DNA from 3 places in the Kosakonia sp. SMBL-WEM22 genome. Region 1 is predicted to be linked to each of the others. Evidence: predicted binding sites of a transcription regulator. Region 1 holds the regulator's gene; each other region holds the start of a gene.
What was found. Region 1 encodes Fur, which represses iron uptake genes when iron is present. Its sites were predicted from a motif close to ATAATAATGAGAACNACTATCAA; they were not measured.
Positions count from the first base shown of each region.

Region 1 (3,281 bases):
CCGGGACGGCCGAAGACCAACCCGCTCTCGCGCGATGAACAGTTGCGCATTAATAAACGCAACCAGCTCAAACGCGATAAGGTTCGTGGGCTTAAGCGCGTCGAACTGAAACTGAATGCGGATGCGGTGGAAGCGCTGAACGAACTGGCCGATGTGCGCGAGATCAGCCGCAGCGAACTTATTGAAGAGATGCTGCTGACGCAGCTTAAAGCTCTGCGCGGATAGCGAATCTTCTGAATCCTGATTAAATACCCCTTTTCATGTGGCATACAGTGCAGTCCGCGGCAATAGCAGTTTCCGCGTTCTTCTCTGTTCTGCTATGATTGCCCTTATCTGTGGGCTTAGCGCTCCCCCTATACTCATTAAGATTCAAGAGGTTATTTTACTCATGGCAATTACAGGCATTTTCTTCGGCAGCGACACCGGTAACACCGAAAACATCGCCAAAATGATCCAGAGCCAGCTTGGTAAAGACGTCGCCGATGTTCATGACATTGCCAAGAGCAGTAAGGAAGATATCGAAGGGTATGACATCCTGTTGCTCGGCATTCCGACCTGGTATTACGGTGAAGCGCAGTGCGACTGGGATGACTTTTTCCCGACGCTGGAAGAGATTGATTTTAATGGTAAGTTAGTGGCGCTGTTCGGCTGCGGCGACCAGGAGGATTACGCTGAGTACTTCTGTGATGCGCTGGGCACCATTCGCGACATTATTGAACCGCGCGGCGCAACAATCGTGGGTCACTGGCCAACTGCCGGCTACCATTTCGAAGCCTCAAAAGGTCTGGCCGATGACGATCATTTTGTTGGTCTGGCAATTGATGAAGACCGCCAGCCGGAACTGACCGCCGAGCGCGTGCAAAACTGGGTGAAGCAGGTTTCTGAAGAGCTGCATCTGGATGAAATCCTGAATGCCTGATTTTTATGGCGCAATCTGCCGGTTGCGCCGTATCAATAGGTAAAAGCAATCGAAATAATTGCTACATTTTTTTAACTTTCCTACTCATCCCTGTACAATAAGCCCTGCTTAACGCGGTACGCCTGGACGGGAGTTGTCGGCGATACCACGTTTTAAAAGCTTACTTTACTTGAGGGCTTGCAGTTTTCATTTATACATGGCAGTTCTATAATGATACGCATTCGCCCGGGTGCATTCCTTATAACTTCCGCGAAGGAAGTGAATCGTATAGCAACAGGACAGATTCCGCATGACTGACAACAATACCGCATTAAAGAAGGCCGGCCTGAAAGTCACGCTTCCACGTTTAAAGATTCTGGAAGTGCTTCAGGAGCCGGATAACCATCATGTCAGTGCGGAAGATCTTTATAAGCGTCTGATCGACATGGGTGAAGAGATTGGTCTGGCAACGGTATACCGTGTGCTGAACCAGTTTGATGACGCCGGGATCGTCACCCGTCACAATTTCGAAGGCGGCAAGTCTGTTTTCGAACTGACGCAGCAGCATCACCACGATCACCTTATCTGCCTCGACTGCGGTAAAGTTATCGAATTCAGTGATGATTCCATCGAATTACGCCAGCGCGAAATTGCCGCTCAACACGGTATTCGCCTGACGAACCACAGCCTCTATCTTTACGGTCACTGCGCTGAAGGCGACTGCCGTGAAGATGAACATGCGCACGACGCTAAATAAGCTCTTCTAACGTTAAAAGCCAACCGCCAGGTTGGCTTTTTTTATGCCTGCAGGATGAGCGGCGCATCAAATGGCTGCACCGCTCGGGCAGAAAAGCAATCAGCCTTTCAGCATATCGACACGGCTGACGCGCTTGCCATCCGGGCTTGCGGTACGCACCTGAATTTCTCCTTTAAGCTGTGGACGGGAAGCTGTTTCGTAGCGCTGCCATGTTTTGCCGCGATCGAGGGAGTACTCTACCACCAGCCCCGGGAAGCGGGTGTTCACCTCCAGCACACCGTCAACAATTCGCGCCCCTGGTACCGGCAGACGATACTGGATGCCAGCTTTATCCAGCTTCGCCAGCTCGCGATGTCCCAGCAGATTGGCAAAACGCTGCCAGTCAGCCATAAGCGCCTTCTGATCGACCCACTGCGTCTCGCCGCCTTTATATTCGCGGCTGGCCTGATAATCCTGCTCCCAGCTTGCGCGATGCCATGCCCGCTCCGCAACGGCAACCAGACGGGGATAGATCATATACTCCATCTGCTCATCCGTGCGCACCACTTCGCTCCACAGCTCGGCGGAAAGCCCGTAGGCACCCGGCCACGGCTTGTCTGATTTGGCGCTGAAAGTGTTGCCATCACGATCGACCGACGTTTCTGCATTCTGCGGCATGTTGTCCGGCGCAAAGCTGAAGATCTTGCGCTCGTCGCTAAAACGCGTTCCCCAGTAGTAGCCGCTTTCCGCCGGGTGAACTTCGCTCGGGAAGTCGAGATAGAGATAGTCCGGATTGGAAACTACCACGCGGAAACCCTTATTCGCCCAGTCGTTAACGGAGTCGAAACCGCCCCAGTAAAGCGCATCCCAGAAGTTAACATTGACGTTTTTGGTGGCAAACCCCGAGGCGTCTTTGGCATCTTTCAGCCCATCCTGCCAGGCCTGCATCACATCAATGCCGTGCGCCTTAACCAGCTTGCTCACCTCTGCGCCAAAGTAGCTGGAGAGGTGTTCAACATCGCTCACTTTCCCGGCTTTGATCATCGCCTGGCAGGCCCCGGACTTGGCCCACGGCTTATCCTGCTTGCTCTGATCGATAATGCCTTTACCCGGCTGCGGATCTTTTACATCCGTATAGCCTGCGCCAAGATAGATATTTTTCGCCTCATCGCCACCAAAGTGCCATGTGTGCAACGGCAGACCTGCTTCCCGGTGCATCTGCTGAATTTCGCCCATCACCTTATCGACAAAGTTGCGCGAGGAGTCCAGGCACGGATTGAGGTAGCCGGTGCGGTCATAGAACTGTACGCCAGCGGTAACAGAGGTATCAGTCGGATCCAGCAGGCGGTAGCGGCTCGCCTCACGCTCCTCTTTGCCCTCTTTTATCAGGCGATGGTAACGCGCCTCCATTGAGATGACCGCTGCGCGCGCATGCGCCGGCATGTCGATCTCCGGGATCACCTCAATATGACGAGCTTTGGCGTATTTAAGGATCTCGATATAGTCAGCGCGGGTAAAGAAACCACTGCCGTTATTATCACGATTAGGCCCGGATCCCAGCTGCGGCAGCAGGCACTGCTTCTCGCTCAAATCGTGGCAGCGCTGGCTGCCAATATCGGTCAGCTCCGGCAGCCCCGGGATTTCAAT
Region 1 is NZ_CP051488.1:1,502,810-1,506,090, reverse strand. Features, by position in the region: gene ybfE (LexA regulated protein) at 1-225, shown strand, start outside; gene fldA (flavodoxin FldA) at 389-919, shown strand; gene fur (ferric iron uptake transcriptional regulator) at 1,209-1,655, shown strand; gene HF650_RS07180 (beta-N-acetylhexosaminidase) at 1,755-3,281, opposite strand, start outside.

Region 2 (3,281 bases), 680 kb from region 1:
GTTCGGGCCCATAATGGCGTGCACTTCGCCCGGACGCACCTCAAGGTTGAGGCCGCGCAGAATCGACTTATCTTCAACACCAACCTGCAAATCTTTGATACTTAACATTTATTATCCTTTAATTCTTAACCGACGCTGTGTTCAAGGCTAATTGCCAGCAGTTTTTGCGCTTCGACCGCAAATTCCAGCGGCAGCTCGGAGAAGACATCTTTACAGAAGCCGTTAACAATCATGGAGATGGCGTCATCTTCGCTGATGCCGCGCTGCAGACAGTAAAAGAGCTGGTCTTCGCCTATGCGCGAGGTAGTCGCTTCATGCTCCAGCTGCGCGCTGTTGTTACGGCACTCGACATACGGGAAGGTGTGCGCGCCACAATCGGGGCCAATCAGCATTGAGTCACACTGGGTGAAGTTTCGCGCATTGGTCGCCGTCGGCATGATTTTCACCAGCCCGCGGTAGCTGTTCTGGCTGTGTCCGGCCGAAATCCCTTTCGAGATAATCGTCGATTTGGTGTTCTTACCGATGTGGATCATCTTGGTGCCGGTATCCGCCTGCTGATGCCCGCTGGTGAGCGCCACCGAGAAAAACTCGCCAATCGAGTTGTCACCGCGCAGGATACAGCTCGGGTACTTCCAGGTGATCGCCGAACCGGTCTCCGACTGGGTCCACGACATTTTGCTGTTCTCGCCTTCGCACAACGCACGCTTGGTGACGAAGTTTAAGATCCCGCCGGTGTTGTTATCGCCCGGGAACCAGTTCTGCACCGTGGAGTACTTCACCTCCGCATCTTTATGGATGATCACTTCCACCACCGCCGCATGCAGCTGGTAGCTGTCGCGTACTGGCGCAGAGCAGCCTTCGATATAGCTGACGTAGCTGCTCTCATCCGCCACCAGAATGGTGCGTTCGAACTGGCCGGTCTTCTCCGCGTTGATGCGGAAATAGGTCGACAGCTCCATCGGGCAGCGCACCCCTTTCGGAATGTAGATAAACGTGCCATCAGAGGCGACGGCCGCATTCAGCGCGGCAAAGAAGTTATCATTCGAAGGCACCACGGTACCGAGGTACTTCTGCACCAGCTCCGGATGATCGTGGATCGCCTCGCCAAAGGAGCAGAAGATAATCCCCTGCTCAGAGAGCTTTTCGCGATAGGTGGTGGCCACGGAGACCGAGTCAAAAATGGCGTCAACCGCCACCTCTTTGCCTTCACGCACCGGCACGCCGAGCTGGTTAAAAGCCTCTTCGACCTCTTCGGTTAGCCACGCATTGGCGTTGGTTTGCTGCACCGCGCCGGGCTGCGAGGCGCAGGCGTCATCGCAGTTGCCGCAGGAGGGCGCAGAGTAGTAGCTGTAATCCTGGTAATTAAGCTTGTCGTAATGGGCTTTTAACCAGTGCGGCTCCTCCATCTCCAGCCAGGCGTGAAACGCATTCAGGCGAAACTCCAGCATCCACTCAGGCTCGTTACGCTTCGCTGAAATGGCGCGCACGACCTCTTCGTTGATGCCTTTCGCCAGCTCATCCGTGCTTAACCGGGTGAAAAAGCCCTCTTTATAATTGATATTGCCGGTCCAGATTTTGACATCGTCAGTTGCTTCAGTATTACGAGACATAGTACCGCCTATACCCCAAAGCTTTCGCCGCAGCCGCACTCGTGCTGCGCTTTCGGGTTATTAAATTTGAAGATCTGGTTCAAGCCTTCACGCACGTAGTCCACTTCGGTGCCATCGATAAAGGGCATGGCCTGTAAAGGGACATAGAGGCGAGCGCCATCAGATTCGTACAGCAGGTCGTCGTCGTTCGGCTCGCTTACAGTGTCGAGCACATAACCAAAGCCTGCGCAGCCGGTCTGCTTAATGCCAAGCCGTACGCCGAGAAGGCCTGCCTCTTTTTCCGTGAGTGCACGGATATGATCTGCGGCAGCTGGGGTCATGGTGAGACCGCGCCATGCAAAATCGTCGGGGTTAAATGATTCCATCGTGTTACCTCACTTCATCTGAGCTGAAGAGCATAACGCTATGTTAGTGATAATAATTCTCACTTCAACCTCCTGACCGCAGGGTTATTCTCCTTGCGGCCCTTTTTAAAGCGTCTCTATTAAGCATAGACCCTGTTGAAAAGGTGTAGAAGGCGGTGAAGAACTGATTAATAAATTGATAAATAATGGTTTTAGCAAGCGTAACGCCTTAAATCGGCAAAAGCGCAAAAAATGTATAGGAAATGCCTATTTTTATTATAGGAGGGGCTTAAAGATCGCTCCCGGGCGAAGAATAGGATTTTGCAGGCTCCAGACGGGATCGATCTTTTATATGATGAGCACACTTTTACTGTGCCCATTGCTATGGGCGCTCATATAAGGAAAAGAGTGATGCAGACACCATCGAGCCTCTCATACATTGATAGCGGTAGCGGCTATCCCCTCCTTCTTGGCCACAGCTATTTGTTTGATAAAACCATGTGGTCACCGCAGATGACCGCACTCGCTAAGCAGTTTCGCCTCATCGTGCCTGACCTTTGGGGTCACGGCGAATCGCCCGCCCTGCCCGCAGGAAGAAGCACCATGGCCGATCTCGCCGCCGATCATTTACAGATTATGGACGCACTCGGCATTGAGGAGTTTGCAGTTGTCGGATTATCGGTAGGTGGGATGTGGGGCGCTGAACTCGCCGCAATGGCACCGCAGCGGGTTAAAGCGCTGATGCTTATCGACACTTTTGTCGGCAATGAGACGGATGAAGCACGTGAAAAGTATTTCGCGATGCTTAACGCTATCGACGCCGCAGGCACCCTTCCCGCGCCCCTGCTGGAGTATGTCGTTTCGCAGTTCTACTCCTGTCATGCTGACCCGGCTGACGTGCAGGCTCTTACCGCCCGGCTTGGTGCCCTGAATGCAGAACAGCTGCGCGGCAGCATCGTTCCGCTTGGCAAACTTATCTTTGGTCGCCCCGATCGCATGACAATACTGGAGAAAATGACCTGCCCGGTGCAGATCGCTACCGGAGAACTGGATTTACCGCGTCCGCCGCTGGAGGGCCAATTAATGGCGGAGAAATTAGGTTGTGAATTTAGCCTTATTCCCCATGCCGCCCACATTAGCAACAGAGAAAACCCTGAATTTGTCACCCGGCTGATTATCGATTTTTTAACTCGTCATACTTAATCGCCGTTTTTTCTCCCGGGCGCGTTTTTTCTTCAGATGCGCCCGCTCTATTTTTCCTCTGCTGCTGTTTTATTAGCGGCGGTTAGCTCAGGTTTAAACAATAAATGCTTTTAAAAGATAATAA
Region 2 is NZ_CP051488.1:2,186,027-2,189,307, reverse strand. Features, by position in the region: gene sufC (Fe-S cluster assembly ATPase SufC) at 1-108, opposite strand, end outside; gene sufB (Fe-S cluster assembly protein SufB) at 126-1,610, opposite strand; gene sufA (Fe-S cluster assembly scaffold SufA) at 1,619-1,975, opposite strand; gene HF650_RS10385 (alpha/beta hydrolase) at 2,366-3,157, shown strand.
Region 2: the regulator Fur is predicted to act here: its motif matches at 2,016-2,038, upstream of sufA (Fe-S cluster assembly scaffold SufA).

Region 3 (3,281 bases), 110 kb from region 1:
ATTGGCGGCATTGCGCTGCTCGGCGGTCTGCTGACGATGGCCAGCGCCGTGCGTGTGCTCTACCCGGCGCTGGCGATGAGCTGGCAGATGTCGGCGGCAGAGATTGGCGTGCTGTACGCCGCACTGCCGCTCGGGGCGGCCATCGGCGCATTGACCAGCGGCAGGCTGGCGCACAGCGAACGGCCCGGCATCATCATGTTGCTGACCAGCGTCGGCGCGTTTATCGCCATTGCGCTTTTTAGCCTGATGCCCGTCTGGCCGCTCGGCGTGCTCTTTCTCGCGCTCTGCGGCTGGCTGACGGCGGTGAGTTCGCTACTGCAATACACCCTGCTGCAAACCCAGACCCCGGAAGCGATGCTCGGGCGCATTAACGGCTTATGGACGGCACAAAACGTCACAGGCGACGCCATCGGCGCGGCGCTGCTGGGTGCGATGGGATCGATGCTGACGCCCGCCGCCTCGGCGAGCTTGAGCGGGCTGGCATTAGCGATAGTGGGATTAGTGCTGGTTCTCATACTCGGCGAGCTGCGCCGTTTCCGACAGGTTCAGCCCGGCGCATAAAATGCTGCGGTGGTGATAACGTCACCGCAGCTCCAGCGTTACGGCGATCTGATCACCCTTTGATTCAACGGGCTGCCTTCACAGGCCGGATAAGTCACGCACGTAATCCGGCAAAGTGGGCGGGCGTCGGCCGGATAAGCGCAGCGCCACCCGGCAATGCTGAAGACTTTGTAGGCCGGATAAGCGCAGCGCCATCCGGCAATGCTGAGGATTTTGTAGGCCGGATAAGCGCCAGCGCCATCCGGCAAGGGTGAGGATTTTGTAGGCCGGATAAGCGTCAGCGCCATCCGGCAAAGGGTGAGGATTTCGTAGGCCGGATAAGCGTCAGCGCCACCCGGCAAAGGGTGAGGATTTCGTAGGCCGGATAAGCGCCAGCGCCATCCGGCAATAAAGGCTGCGCCAACAACCCTCAGCCAAACAGCGCAGACAAGCGCTGCAACACGCGGGTTGCGCTGTAGTAATCGAGCCGGAAGGTCTCTGCACCCAGCGCATAAACCTGCTTATTGCGTACTGCGGGAAGATGCGCCAGCAGCGGGTTAGCGCTCAGGGCGTCGGCCTCTTTTTGGTCGCCTGCAAAGAGGAACAGTGCTTCGCCATTCAGCCCGGCGGCCAGGTTTTCGCCGCCGAGCTGCACGATATCATGGCGCTTACCCTGGCTCTGGCTTGCCTGCAGGCCCGCCGGCAGCGGCGCGAGGGCAAAACCGAGCTGCTGCATTAACTGGCCCTGCGCGGAGTCGCGGGTCCAGAGGTTCGCGCTGTGCGCGGCGGGTGTGTAAACCAGCGCGCTGACCGGCTGCGGCGGCAGTTTCATGCGTGCTTTTGCCGCCGCCAGCTGCTGGCTGAACTCAGTGATGCGCGCGGCGGCCTGCTTCTCGTGGCCGGTGATCTCGCCAAGCTGGGTAAGCAGCGCCTGCCAGCTCTTATCGTCGTAATTGATAATAAGCGTCGGCGCGATAGTCGAGAGTTGATCGTAGAGCGCCAGCGCGGAGTCGCCGCCGGTGGCGCTGATCAAAATCAGATCCGGCATCTGCGCGGCAACGGCTTCGGCATTCGCTTCGCCGATGTAAAGACGCGCGACGTTGCGCTGTTTAGCAATGTCGCCCCACTGGCGCAGAAAGCCTTGATCGTCGGCGAAACGGTTATTTGGCGTGGTGGCGCCGCTGGCGACCACGGGGGCATCAATCGCCAGCAGCGAGCCGGTGAGGGTAACGCTTGTGGAAACAATGCGCTGCGGCGCGCTGGCAAGTTGATGCACGCCGCGACTGTCGGTTATCTGGCGCGGCCAGTCGGCGGCGCAGGCTGAGTTAAGTCCTAAAACGAAAACGCCCACTAACAGAGCGTGTTTACGACACCAGCTAAGAAAATTCACAACGTGAGTCCTGTTTCTGTTGAAGTTAATGCTTCTCATTTTCATCGTTGAGCGTCACGGATGCAAGTTGTGGCAGTGCGAGAGGAGATTCTGCTGTTGACATCACCGGCAATAACTTTTTATCTTACTGCACCAAACAAAAATGATAATCATTCTTAATACATTTATCATTGCCGGAGGATGATATGGATACGTCATTGGCTGAAGAGATCCAGCTGTCTGCAACGACACTGGCCGCCGATCAATTTTTCTTTATGTCGCCGTACCGCAGTTTCACCACGTTGGGGTGTGTTGCGCGTTTCTCAGAGCCAGCAGCGGGGGGCGATGCGCCAGAGAGCGCCTTCCAGCAAAAAATGGCGCAGGCCTTTGCCGATGCCAAAGCGCAGGGCATCGCGCGGCCAATCATGGTAGGCGCTATCCCGTTTGATACCACGCTGCCTTCGGCGCTCTTTATCCCTCAACGCTGGCAGAGCTTCTCCCGCCCGGAAAAACAGCGCGCTGCGCGCTACTTCAACAGTGGCGCGATGCCGAATGTGAAGGCGCAAAAAGCGGTGCCGGAGCAGGATCTGTTTATGGAGATGGTGGCGAACGCATCTGCACGCACCGCGACGCCAGAAGTGGAAAAAGTGGTGCTCTCGCGCCTGATTGAGATCGCAACAGACCGCCCGGTCGATAGCGGCGTGCTGCTCGAGCGCTTAATTGCGCAGAACCCCGCCAGCTTCAACTTCCACGTTCCGCTGCCGGATGGCGGCGCGCTGCTTGGCGCAAGCCCGGAGCTGCTGCTGCGTAAAGAGGGCGATCGTTTTAGCTCTCTGCCGCTGGCCGGTTCGGCCCGCCGTCAGCCCGATGACATGCTCGATCGCGAAGCAGGCAATAAACTGCTGGCCTCCGAAAAAGATCGCCATGAGCACGAACTGGTGACGCAGGCGATGAAAAAAGTGCTGCAGCCGCGCAGCCGTATGTTGACGCTGCCATCGTCGCCGCAGCTGGTGAATACACCGACGTTGTGGCACCTGGCAACGCCGATTGAGGGTACGGCAAAAGAGGGCGAAAACGCCCTGACGCTCGCCTGCCTGCTCCATCCGACACCCGCGCTGAGCGGCTTCCCGCACCAGATTGCGAAGAAAATCATCGCCGAGCTTGAGCCGTTTAATCGCGAACTTTTTGGCGGCATTGTCGGCTGGTGCGATGCGGAAGGAAACGGCGAGTGGGTGGTTACCATCCGCTGCGCGCGTATCCGCGACAACAACGTTCGCCTGTTTGCCGGAGCCGGGATTGTCCCTGCCTCATCGCCACTCGCAGAGTGGCGTGAAACCGGCGTCAAACTGACCACCATGTTAAACGCCTTCGG
Region 3 is NZ_CP051488.1:1,392,409-1,395,689, forward strand. Features, by position in the region: gene entS (enterobactin transporter EntS) at 1-561, shown strand, start outside; gene fepB (Fe2+-enterobactin ABC transporter substrate-binding protein) at 971-1,897, opposite strand; gene entC (isochorismate synthase EntC) at 2,116-3,281, shown strand, end outside.
Region 3: the regulator Fur is predicted to act here: its motif matches at 2,067-2,089, upstream of fepB (Fe2+-enterobactin ABC transporter substrate-binding protein).